Regions from separate parts of the Peribacillus sp. NPDC097284 genome, predicted to be linked through region 2. Evidence: riboswitches for the same ligand, from Rfam matches in the RefSeq annotation. Region 2 holds a riboswitch; the other holds the start of a gene.
What was found. Region 2 has a riboswitch for FMN ahead of ACIQXU_RS00360 (ECF transporter S component). Riboswitches for the same ligand answer to the same signal wherever they lie in the genome.
Positions count from the first base shown of each region.

Region 1: it holds a riboswitch for FMN, as region 2 does, so the genes downstream of both, ribE (riboflavin synthase) here and ACIQXU_RS00360 (ECF transporter S component) in region 2, are expected to answer to the same signal.

Region 1 is NZ_JBIWCZ010000004.1:187,914-193,711, forward strand. Features, by position in the region: gene ACIQXU_RS10855 (methyl-accepting chemotaxis protein) at 1-1,276, shown strand, start outside; gene ribH (6,7-dimethyl-8-ribityllumazine synthase) at 1,331-1,801, opposite strand; partial or broken gene ribB (3,4-dihydroxy-2-butanone-4-phosphate synthase) at 1,865-2,467, opposite strand; gene ribE (riboflavin synthase) at 2,486-3,124, opposite strand; FMN riboswitch at 3,273-3,403, opposite strand; gene ACIQXU_RS10875 (GNAT family N-acetyltransferase) at 3,693-4,283, shown strand; gene ACIQXU_RS10880 (tryptophan-rich sensory protein) at 4,508-5,236, shown strand; gene megL (methionine gamma-lyase) at 5,263-5,798, opposite strand, start outside.
Region 2 is NZ_JBIWCZ010000001.1:62,171-67,968, reverse strand. Features, by position in the region: gene ACIQXU_RS00370 (hypothetical protein) at 1-434, shown strand, start outside; gene serA (phosphoglycerate dehydrogenase) at 525-2,099, opposite strand; FMN riboswitch at 2,439-2,570, shown strand; gene ACIQXU_RS00360 (ECF transporter S component) at 2,741-3,313, shown strand; gene ACIQXU_RS00355 (ferredoxin) at 3,447-3,695, opposite strand; gene ACIQXU_RS00350 (YpbB family protein) at 3,983-5,050, shown strand; gene ACIQXU_RS00345 (RecQ family ATP-dependent DNA helicase) at 5,047-5,798, shown strand, end outside.

The sequences.
Region 1 (5,798 bases), on a different contig from region 2:
TATCGGCATCACGATCAACCTTTTATTCGCTTCGATCATCATCCAGTCTAGCAGCCCTTTGTCATTGGTCCTGTTATATCTAGGGCTTCTTTTTGCGTCCATTTATTACGATTATTATCATGTCATCTTGTCGATCGTCCTATATTCAGGGTTCCTGATTTACCTGATTTTATGGTCAGAACCTTTTTCCATGGTTTTATCTGAAAAGGGCGTCACTGTACTTGGTATCATTCTTTTATTTATTTTAACTGCCATTTTATCCGTCTTTTTCAGTTTAATCGGTAGTGCTTCGATTAATGTCGCCTTGGTCGAGCTTGCAAAGAGCCGACAAGCGGAAATCAAGACAAAGGACATGCTTGACGAAATCACAAAATCCGTTCATGGATTGACCGACTTTTACAATGAGTTGCAAGCCAATGTCCAAGTCACTGGAAATATCTCCAAGGAAATCACGAATGCCTTTATAGAAGTCACAAGGAATATTGAATCCCAAGCATTAAGCGCCAATGAAGTGAAAGATTCCATCGATTCATTCGATGTAGAAGTTCAACAGGCCACCCTTGCATCCGATAAAATGAAAGTCCATACGGTAGAAAATGAATCCAGCACCAAAGATGGACGTCAGGCGATGATCATCCTTGCCCAAGATATTATATCCGTGGGGGAAAAGGCTAAACAGACCGCCTTCTTAATGGAAGAATTGAATCAACAAAATAAGCAGATCCAAACGATTCTGGCATCAATCGAAGACATCTCGGACCAAACAAACTTAATTTCCTTGAATGCCTCCATCGAGGCGGCACGAGCGGGGGAACATGGGAAGAGCTTTGCCGTGGTTGCGGATGAGATCAGGAAGCTTGCTGTAAACAGCCGACAGGCAACCAATCAAATCCAGCAAATCTTACATCATATCTCCATCAAGTCTAATGAGGTGACAGATGGCGTGAATCAGAGCTTGGACGTTGCAGGCATGATAAAGGATAAGTCCGAAGATGTCGAACACGTTTTCAAAGAGATGGAAGGAAACACGCTCCAAGTCATGGAACAATCGATCAAACTTCAAACCATGCTTCAAGCTTTGACGCAAAACTCGAGTACGGCAACGAATGAAGTGACCAATATTGCCAGCATCGTACAGGAAAATGCCGCTTCCCTTGAGGAAGTCGCCGCGAGCGTGGTGGATCAGAATACCCTCATTACCCAAATGGAAAGTAATTTCTCCAGTTTTGAAGACCTTTTAAGAAGCCTGGAAAAGCTGACAGTCAGCGAGAAGTAATTTGTTCAAGAAGAAAGCCGCGGATGGTTGCCCTTCCGCGGCTTTCTATCTAATTTATTGTTCAATCAGTTTTCCAAGGTTCGCCATTTCTATGGCACTGACCGCTGCTTCATATCCTTTATTTCCCGATTTCGTGCCGGCCCGTTCAATGGCCTGCTCGATATTTTCCGTCGTCAATAATCCGAAGATGACCGGAACGCCGGTATCCAAAGCAACGGAGGCCATTCCTTTCGCTGCTTCATTGCAGACATAATCATAATGCGAAGTAGAACCTCTGATGACCGTCCCTAATCCAATCACTGCGTCGTATTTCCCCGTGTTCACAAGTTTCTTGGCAATGAGCGGCAATTCAAATGCTCCTGGCACCCAAGCGATGTCCACGTCATCTTCGTCAACACCGTGGCGTTTCAGACCATCCAATGCTCCGCCCAATAGCTTGCTTGTAATGAACTCATTGAACCTTCCAACCACGATTCCCACTTTCAGTCCCGATCCGATTAATTGTGCTTCGATAATTTTCCCCATGTCTATTTCCTCCTCATTTTAAAAACATCATGCATTTTGAATGTATACCTGTTCTTGCGATGATTCCTTTTGCTTACGGTATTGTACCAAGTCCGCAATCGTAATGAATTTCAGGTTGAATTTATCCGCAATTAGTTCCAAGTCGGATACACGTGCCATGCTTCCATCTTCATTCATGATTTCACAAATGACACCTGCTGGAGCAGCCCCACATAACTTGGCCAAGTCGACGGAGGCTTCCGTATGTCCCGTGCGGCTTAACACGCCCCCTGCCTTGGCTATCAACGGAAAAGTGTGCCCCGGGCGTTGAAAGTCCTCGGCAACCGAATCTTCCTTCAAGAGCTCGAGAATGGTCAGGGACCGTTCGAACGCACTGATACCTGTAGACGTGCTTTTATGATCGATACTTACGGTGAAGGCCGTCCCATGATGATCGGTGTTATCATTGACCATCGGATGCAAGTTCAGCTTTTTCGCCAACTGTTCGGTAATCGTCGTACAAATCAACCCACGGCCATGCGTCGCCATAAAGTTGATGGCTTCGGGTGTCGCCTTTTCTGCAAGCACCACGAAATCTCCTTCATTTTCGCGGTCTTCATCATCGGAAATGATGATTACTTTCCCAGCTTTCAAATCTTCAATCGCTTCTTCAATGGTATGGAACATCCTGTACACCTCCATTTATTAGAATCCATGCTTAGACAAGAATGCTAAATCCAGTCCTGGTTTTGATTCGCTGTTTTTCATTTGATGTATGATATATTTCCCTAACATGTCGTTTTCAATGTTTACGATATCGCCTGCCGCCTTCCTGCCCAAAATGGTATCCTGATGGGTCAAGGGAATGAGTGATACAGTCAGCAAATTTCCCTCGATGCCGAATATCGTCAAGCTTGTCCCATCGATGGCAACAGATCCTTTTGGCATACAGTATGTACTGAGCCCTTCTTCCAGTTGGATCACATAATAGACGGCATTTTCTTTTCGTTCTTTTTTCATGATGGTGCCCGTTCCATCGATATGACCTGAAACGAAATGGCCGCCGAAACGTCCATTAGCACTCATCGCACGTTCAAGATTCACTTCTGAACCTGGTTTCAATGTCCGAATCGATGAAGCTTTCACCGTTTCCGGCATCACATCGACCGTAAATAAAGTCTGTGTGAAGGAAGTCACCGTCAAACAGACCCCGTTAACGGAAATGCTGTCTCCAAGATGGACATCTTCCAGTACTTTCTTAGAGGAAATGGCCAGTTCCATGCTGCTTCTTCCCTTTTTCATGGAATGAACCGTGCCGATCTCCTCAATGATTCCGGTAAACATAGTTTCTCCCCCTTTTATACACATATAAAAAACCCCTTAGGATGGCCTAAGGAGTTAGCAGGAGAAATGAGTGAAAAAAATGGTATACCTAATAAACCCATCATTTCATATTCTGAAAAAATAGGCGTACGTATACACTTGGATTTCACACGTCCTTCTCCCATCCAGACTGTACTGTCGGCTTTGGATTCTCACCAAATCCTGCCTTTATCAGGCTCGCGGGCTTAGAATTGCTTCATCACCGCCGGTTGGGATTTTCACCCGACCCCGAAGGACTAACTATTTTTTTGAATCTTCCATTATTTTAACACTCTAAAGTACGGATGTAAAACATCTATCCTAAAATGAATCGATAGTTGCAAGCACTTCCTATAAGAAAAAGGAGGAAACGATCCTATGTAAGCGACTATAGCCGTGGTGCTTACATATCAATAGATCCCTGCCATCATATGAATCTCGTATACACGATCCGAGAGTGAGATGCTAAAATTTGATTCCATTATTTTCTTATAAATGTGACATATCATGATATAATAATTGGAAAATCAAGAATAAATGGGGAATTCAAATGGGAAAGACAAACCTTTTAATGGTTCAGCACAATCATATCGAAAGTGAGCGTATCATCTTACGTCCGGTTTCGCTTGATGATGCTGAGGATATGTATGAATATACATCTGATGAAGAAACGACACGTTACCTTTACGACAAACATAAAGATTTGGACCAGACTAAGAACTTCATAGCGAACTATTTCTTGGAAGAGCCTATCGGCAAATATGCACTCGTGTTAAAGGAAGACAACAAAATGATTGGGGCTATCGAATTCAGAGTGCATGAATCGAACAAATGTGGAGAACTGGGTTATACTTTAAACCGGAATTTCTGGGGTAAAGGCTATATGACCGAAGCGGGAAAATCAATACTGGAATTAGCCTTCAATGTTTTGGATTTGGAGCGAGTATTTGCTGAATGTGATGTGATAAATGCCGCATCCGGGAAAGTATTGGATCGCTTAGGCATGAAGTGTGAAGGGATTCACCGTAAAAGCCACATGACGAAGGGTACATTATTAGACAGCGCCTATTATTCCATATTAAAAGAAGAATATGTAACCCCCGAAAAAAAGGATGAAACGGTTGTTAACGCTAAATCCTAATTTCACTAATTAATTAAACACCCTTAAAGGACCTTGCTGCAATAAAAGTAGCAAGGTCCTTATTTTTTAGACGTGTTGTACCTTTATCCCTTTACAGACAATTGAATACCATCTTTTCTCCACTAAGTAAGAATCCTTCCTTCCGATGTGCTAAAAAAGGTTATCTCTCCAATTTAAAAGGAATAAGATAATATGTCCCAATTTCATTCAAAGGAGGAAGACACATGCTAATTGTTCTTATCAACCTTGTTGCCTATCTATTCGTCATCACGATGAACTTCCTGGCTAATTACCTTCCCTTCAACGGCCAAACCTCAGGGGAAGTTTCCGGGAAACTGGACGTTCTTTTTACCCCAGCCGGCTATGTATTCTCGATATGGGGATTGATTTATTTTCTTCTTGCCATCTGGGTAGCCAGACAGTTTATGGGGAAACACAAAACAAGTCCCGCATATATGGTCTCTTTCCCATGGTTCGCCTTAAGCTGTATATTTAACGGAGCCTGGCTATTAGCTTGGCATTACGAATACTTCCTGTTATCCGTCATCATCATCATTACACTTTTATTGACCTTGATTGTCATTTACACAAACATTATAAAAGTGAGGCATGCCTTTCTCGACTTGATGCCCTTTTCCGTCTATCTAGGATGGGTGAGCGTCGCGACCATTGCTAACATTTCCTACTATCTGACCTATATCGGCTGGAATGGTTTCGGGATTTCCGATGTAGCATGGACCATCGCCCTCTTACTCGTAGCCACGGCTCTGGCATTCATCTTTGCCATCAAAAACAAGGACTGGTGCTACCCACTCGTCTTCGTCTGGGCCATCATCGGAATCGGCGTAAGGAACAGCACGCCCCATCCGACAATCACCACCACATCCTATATCCTGGCCACCCTCATCCTCATCCTATCCATAACCGTCCTGATCAGGAACCTCAGGAAATAATTCAGGAAATAAAAGGGGTCAGACCCCTAAAACGCCTGTTCAAGGTCAGACCAGATGTCATGCCAGGATTCTAGGCCGACGGAGAGCCGTATGAGTTGGTCGGTGATGCCCATCTGCGTTCTTGATTCTTTTGGGATGGACGAGTGTGTCATCGTAGCGGGATGCTGGATCAAGGATTCAGCGTCTCCTAGGCTGACCGCGATTTTTATAAGCTTCAAGTTATTGAGGAATCGTTGGGCATCCTGTTTTGTCCCCTCCAGTTCAAAGGAAATCATGCCTCCACCGGATTTCATCTGTTTTTCCATGATCCGATAATCCCCTGATTCTGCGTCGCCTGGATAATAGACGGCCTTAACCCGTTGATGCTGTTTCAGCATGCGAAAGATCTCCGTTGCATTAGAAGCGTGACGATCCATCCTGACTGGCAACGTCTTCAATCCCCGCAACAGCAACCATGCATCAAATGGCGAAATAATCCCTCCGATATCCTTTTGTGTTGTCATGGCCACCTGATTGATAAACTCCTTCTTTCCGACAATCAGACCCGCGACAACGTCCCCAT
Region 2 (5,798 bases):
GTTTTGCTCATGCCGGAACAGTAATAGAAGAAGAAATTCCCCGGCACAAGAATCGCACATTCTTTCTTTATCACACGGATAAATCATCTTCAAGTTTCCTTGTGCCTAGCAATATCGATTATCAGAACATGGAAGAGGCCCTACAAGCGGCAAAGGAGGAACCTGGCATAGAAGGGATTTCTTCTGCTCTACCGGAGAGTTTGAAGTGGGAGAACCTAAGATATGATGGGGGTTTAGTAACTGTAGAACTGGCACAAGAAGGCCGCTTGAAGAATGATTCAGAGTCGCTTCAAGGTTTGGAAGTCATTCTATTTACAGCTAAAGACTTTGGCTATGCAAAGGTGAAGTTTGAAAACTCCCCTGTAGAAATGGTAGGTTCTCTGAATTTATCGGAAGAGATTACAGTACCCGTTGCTCCTAACTTAGTTAATTAAAGGTCAAGTGCATGCTTGCGATGTGAGAGGCAGATGATGGTCGTTCAACAAAAAAAGGATGCCCGCTAGTGGGGCATCCTTAAGTGGAAATTATAAAGCTATTCGGGCCATGAAAGTAATTTCTTGTGTTTCCTCTAAGAATTGCTTCATATTATCTTCTAATGGTTTATCGAAACTCAATACCATGATAGCTTCCCCGCCAGCTTCTTTACGACCAACTTGCATAGTCGCGATATTTACTGCATGATCACCAAGAATTTTACCGACGTTACCGATTACTCCAGGTTTATCAGTGTGTTGGATATAAAGTAAATTAGCTTCTGGATGGAAATCAATTTTGAAACCATTCAGATTGACAATCCGGGAACCATAGTTCTCGATATGAGTACCACTAATGGTTAATTCGCGGGTGTCTCCTTTTACTTTTAGACTGATCAGGTTAGAATAACCTAGAGAGTCAGTAGAAACCTTTTCGCCAATGGTAATGCCACGCTCTTTAGCAACCAATAGTGCATTCACCTCATTAACTGAAGCATCTACTCTTGATTTGAAGAAGCCTGCTATTAGGCTTTTTGTTAGAATAGCGGTGTCGAAGTCCAATGATTCACCTGCATAAGTTACGGAAATCTCCTGAATGCCTTCTTTCATGCATTGTGAGGCAATGGAGCCCATTTGTTGGACTAGTTGATAGAATGGCTGAACCTTTTCGAATACCTCTTTAGAAATGGCTGGAAGGTTAATTGAACTTGATACAGGATTACCTTCAAAATAGGTTAATACTTCTTGGGCGACTTGAACGGCAACATTCAATTGGGCTTCTTTAGTCGAAGCTCCTAAATGAGGAGTAGCGATGACGTTATCAAGTTCAAGTAATTTATGGCCAAGCGGTGGTTCTTCAACAAATACATCCAACGCGGCTCCAGCTACATGTCCCTCGACAATCATTTCATATAAATCATCTTCATCAAGGATTCCGCCACGTGCACAGTTCAATACGTACACGCCTTTTTTACAGGTGAGTAACTTTTCTTTATTGATTAACCCTCTAGTTTCGTCCGTTAGAGGTGTATGTACAGTGATTATATCCGCTTTAGGGAGCAATTCATCTAAAGTCAGGGAAGTTACGGACATTTTTTTTGCACGATCGGCTGTTAAGAATGGGTCATAAACTATGACTTCCATGCCAAAAACTTTTGCGCGTTTGGCAATTTCTCCACCAATTCGTCCGAAACCAATAATGCCTAAAGTTTTCCCACGAAGTTCCGTTCCTGTATAAGAAGAGCGTTTCCATTCTCCATTTTTCAGGGAAGCATAAGCTTGCGGAATATGGCGCATCAAGGAAGCCATCATGGCAAATGTATGTTCAGCTGTTGAAATTGTATTTCCGTCAGGAGCATTCACAACAACGATTCCGCGTTTTGTTGCGGCAGGAATGTCAATGTTATCAACGCCGACACCTGCGCGAGCAATGATCTTTAGTTTTGGCATGCGGTTCATTAAATCTTCTGTAACCTTTGTTGCACTTCTAACCAGTATTGCATCAATCTTATCAAGTTCGTTTGCTGCTTCTTCTACAGTCTTCTGAATAAGAAGAATATTGGATGCCTCTGAAAGCGGTCCGAGTCCTTCTGGTTTAATGGCATCTGCTACTAAAATCTGATACACGTGTAAACACCTTCCTAGGTAAAATTCTCTTAAATTTCAGTTAATTTTACAATTGAAATGGGAAAACTGTCAATTTAGCATACCTATATGTAAGCGCTTTAATTAAATTTACTTTGAAATTCACTCGTCCAAAACCTCAAGGGCAAAGGGTTTGAGCCGTAATTTTCTAAAAATAAAAATTATTTTAGACAGAGTAAAACGTCATGATTATAAATACATATTTTGTTTAAAATGAATAAAAGTGTAATATTTTATCATTGTAAATTCATAGTTGCGATGAAAATACTATTCAAAAAAAGAAAAATCATTTATAATGAAAATTGTAAATTAATTTTATAGGTCTATCTTCGGGGCGGGGTGTAACTCCCCACCGGCGGTGATGAAGAAAATTCTTCTAAGCCCGCGAGCCTTAGGGCAGGATTTGGTGAGATTCCAAAGCCGACAGTATAGTCTGGATGGGAGAAGATGGAGGTTCCTGAATGCGTTCAAACAGTCAAGTGCTGAACGTTTGTTTGATGAAACCTTTAATTTATCCCTTTAATTCTGTCGGAATTAAGGGGTTTTTTATTGAACATCAACATTTATGAAGGATCCCTAACCTCTTTTTCAAGGTAGATCAAGAAAAAGAAGGAGAGAGAACTATGAAATCGAACAAAGTTAAAAAGATGGTCACACTTGCAATGTTAGGAAGTCTTTCCTACCTACTAATGCTTTTGAATTTTCCATTTCCGGGATTTCCGCCTTTTCTGAACATTGATTTTAGTGACATCCCAGCACTGATGGCGGCATTGATTTTCGGTCCGCTTGCAGGAGTTTTAGTTGAATTCCTGAAAAATTTATTGGATATGGTCATGACTGGAAGCGATACTGGTGTACCGGTTGGACATATCTCTAACTTTATAGCGGGGGTATTATTCATACTGCCAACATATTATGTATATAAAAAAATAAGTTCGAAAAAAGGAATGACATTTGCTTTGCTAGCCGGAACAGTTTCCATGGCGCTAATTATGAGTGTCTTGAACTATTATGTCTTTTTACCGGCATATACTTTCTTTATGGGATGGGATGCCATGACCGCACCAGAGTCAAGGCAATTCGTAACTGCGGCAATACTCCCTTTTAACATCATTAAAGGGGTGCTCATTACTTCCGTTTTCATGCTATTATTTGTTAAACTCCAAACATGGATCAATAAAACAAGTATTATATAAACATGCTTAATATATAAAAAGAGGCAGAAACAACCAGATGATAACTGGGTTGTTTCTGCCTCTTTAATGTATGGTGAGAGTTTTAAAAAATACATAAAAAAAGCCATTCTCAAAATGAAAATGGCTTTTATACTTATTCGAATTTTAAAGCGTCGCCCTCGAATGATTCGTCTGCGACTTTGATAGAGTCTGTGGGGCATCCTTCAAATGCATCCATCATGTCATCTATAAGAACATCGGGGATTTCAACGATTCCTTCGTTATCATCTAGCGTAACAAAAGCAATTCCTTCATCATCATAATCATAGATATCTGGTGCTGCAGCTCCACAGGCTCCACAAGCGATACATGTTTCTTTATCAACAATAGTAAATTTAGCCATGAATAAAACCCCTCCTAAGTTGATTTACAACTCAAAACCTTTTTTATTATAGATTAACATCTCTTTCTTATTGTAAGACCGAAAGCCGAACTTATCAATAGAAAATGTAACGATAATACGGAAGTATATGAAAAGTCAACACAAATTATTGGGAAAATTTCTTTATAACGAGTACGTATTTAGTTGTTTATTCACAAATATCATTGCATATATGACATAAAAAAAGGCGGTATTTGCAGATTTTTGTTACAATATAATTGGATAAATGGAACAAGGATGTGAGTTTCATGAACAATTATCTTCAAGCAATCATTTTATATGCGATACAAAAGTTCCAAGGTGAGCGTTCCATCTACGCAATTTATCATATGCTTCAGGGTAAAAAATCGTCCCAGACTATTCAGGATGCGCACTTATTTGGGCTGACGAACATATTTGGGACTATGCCTCGTTTTACCCGGGAGGAGTTATCTCAAAACAGAAAATTGTTTCTTGAACTGAAACTAATCGAACCAACGGAAAAAAACGATGTGTATTTGATTAGTGAACAAGGAGGAGGGGCGTTGGCCTCTTATTTCAAAAAGTGGCCTCTTCCTTTATCACTAAATGGGTGGAAATACCAAAACATCACCCCGGATTTTTGGAGAAGACTCAATCTTCTTATCCAAACTATATCCCATATTGTCCACAATGAAAGGCCTTTTTATCCGATACAACAGAATCAACGAGTACAGGAATTCGTAAAGGGTTTTTTATATGCCAACCAACAAAATCGAGAGTTACTTGCTCAGCATCTTTTTGATGAATTGGTCACCCTCTTAGAGATGCAAAGTGAGTTGAACCGTGACATTTTTGTTTTGAAAATTACGGGAGTCAATCGAATCGGACTTACGTTTGAGCAGATTGGAAAAAGGAAAGAAATTGATGAGTGGTTTGTGCACTACGTTTTTCTCGATTCATTGCATCAAATGCTCGCAGAGATATCAACAGTACGCGATTACCCTCTGTTGGCTTCTCTAATCCATGATTGGAAAAATGGTGGGCATCCTCATCTAACACAATCGACACATACGACTCTGCAATATATTCAGGCAGGGAAAACGCTACAGGAAATTGCAGAGATTCGTCGTTTAAAAGGAAATACGATTGAGGATCATCTCGTAGAAATCGTGCTATCGGACAAAAGTTTTTCGATAAATGACTATGTTCCAATAGAGGATGAAGACAAAATCATTACGGTCATTAAACGGTTGAATACGAGAAAACTCAAGGTAATCAAGGAAGCTGTCGATAATGAGCAAATTAGTTTTTTTCAAATAAGGCTTGTACTTGCGAAAATAGGTGATAGAGGATGAACTTGAATACAGTCCTGAAAGATAAATTTGGATTTGACAATTTTCGTCCTGGACAGCATGAGGTAATCGAATCCTTGCTAGAAGGGACCCACACATTGGCAATGCTTCCCACAGGGTCTGGTAAATCATTATGTTATCAACTCCCTGCTTACCTTATCAATAAGACGGCTATAATTGTTTCGCCGTTATTATCCCTGATGCAGGATCAAGCGGATCAGCTTAAGATGAGAGGGGAAAAAAGTGTTCTGACCCTCAATTCTTTTTTGACCGCGTATCAAAAAAAACAGGCATTTGAACGATTGCAAACGTATCGGTTTATTTTTCTGTCTCCCGAAATGCTTGGGCTAGAAAGTGTAATCCAGTCTTTAAGGAAAATTGACATAGGCTTATTTGTCATTGACGAGGCGCATTGCATTTCTCAATGGGGATATGATTTCAGGCCGGATTACTTGAACTTGGGAGAAGTGAGGCGTAAGTTAAGTAACCCATTAACGCTTGCCTTGACGGCAACAGCAACAAAAGAAGTACGGCAAGATATTATCAGGAAATTGAATATCTCCCAACCCAAGGAAATCGTTTCATCCGTTGATCGGGAAAATATCGCGATACTTGTGGAAAATATATATAGCTACGAAGAAAAGCTTGCCCGTGTCCTCTCGCTTGTCAGGGAATTTCCAGGTAGTGGAATTATTTATTTTTCTTCGAAAAAAGTGGCTGAAGCGGTCTCGGGTTTTTTACAGGAAAATGG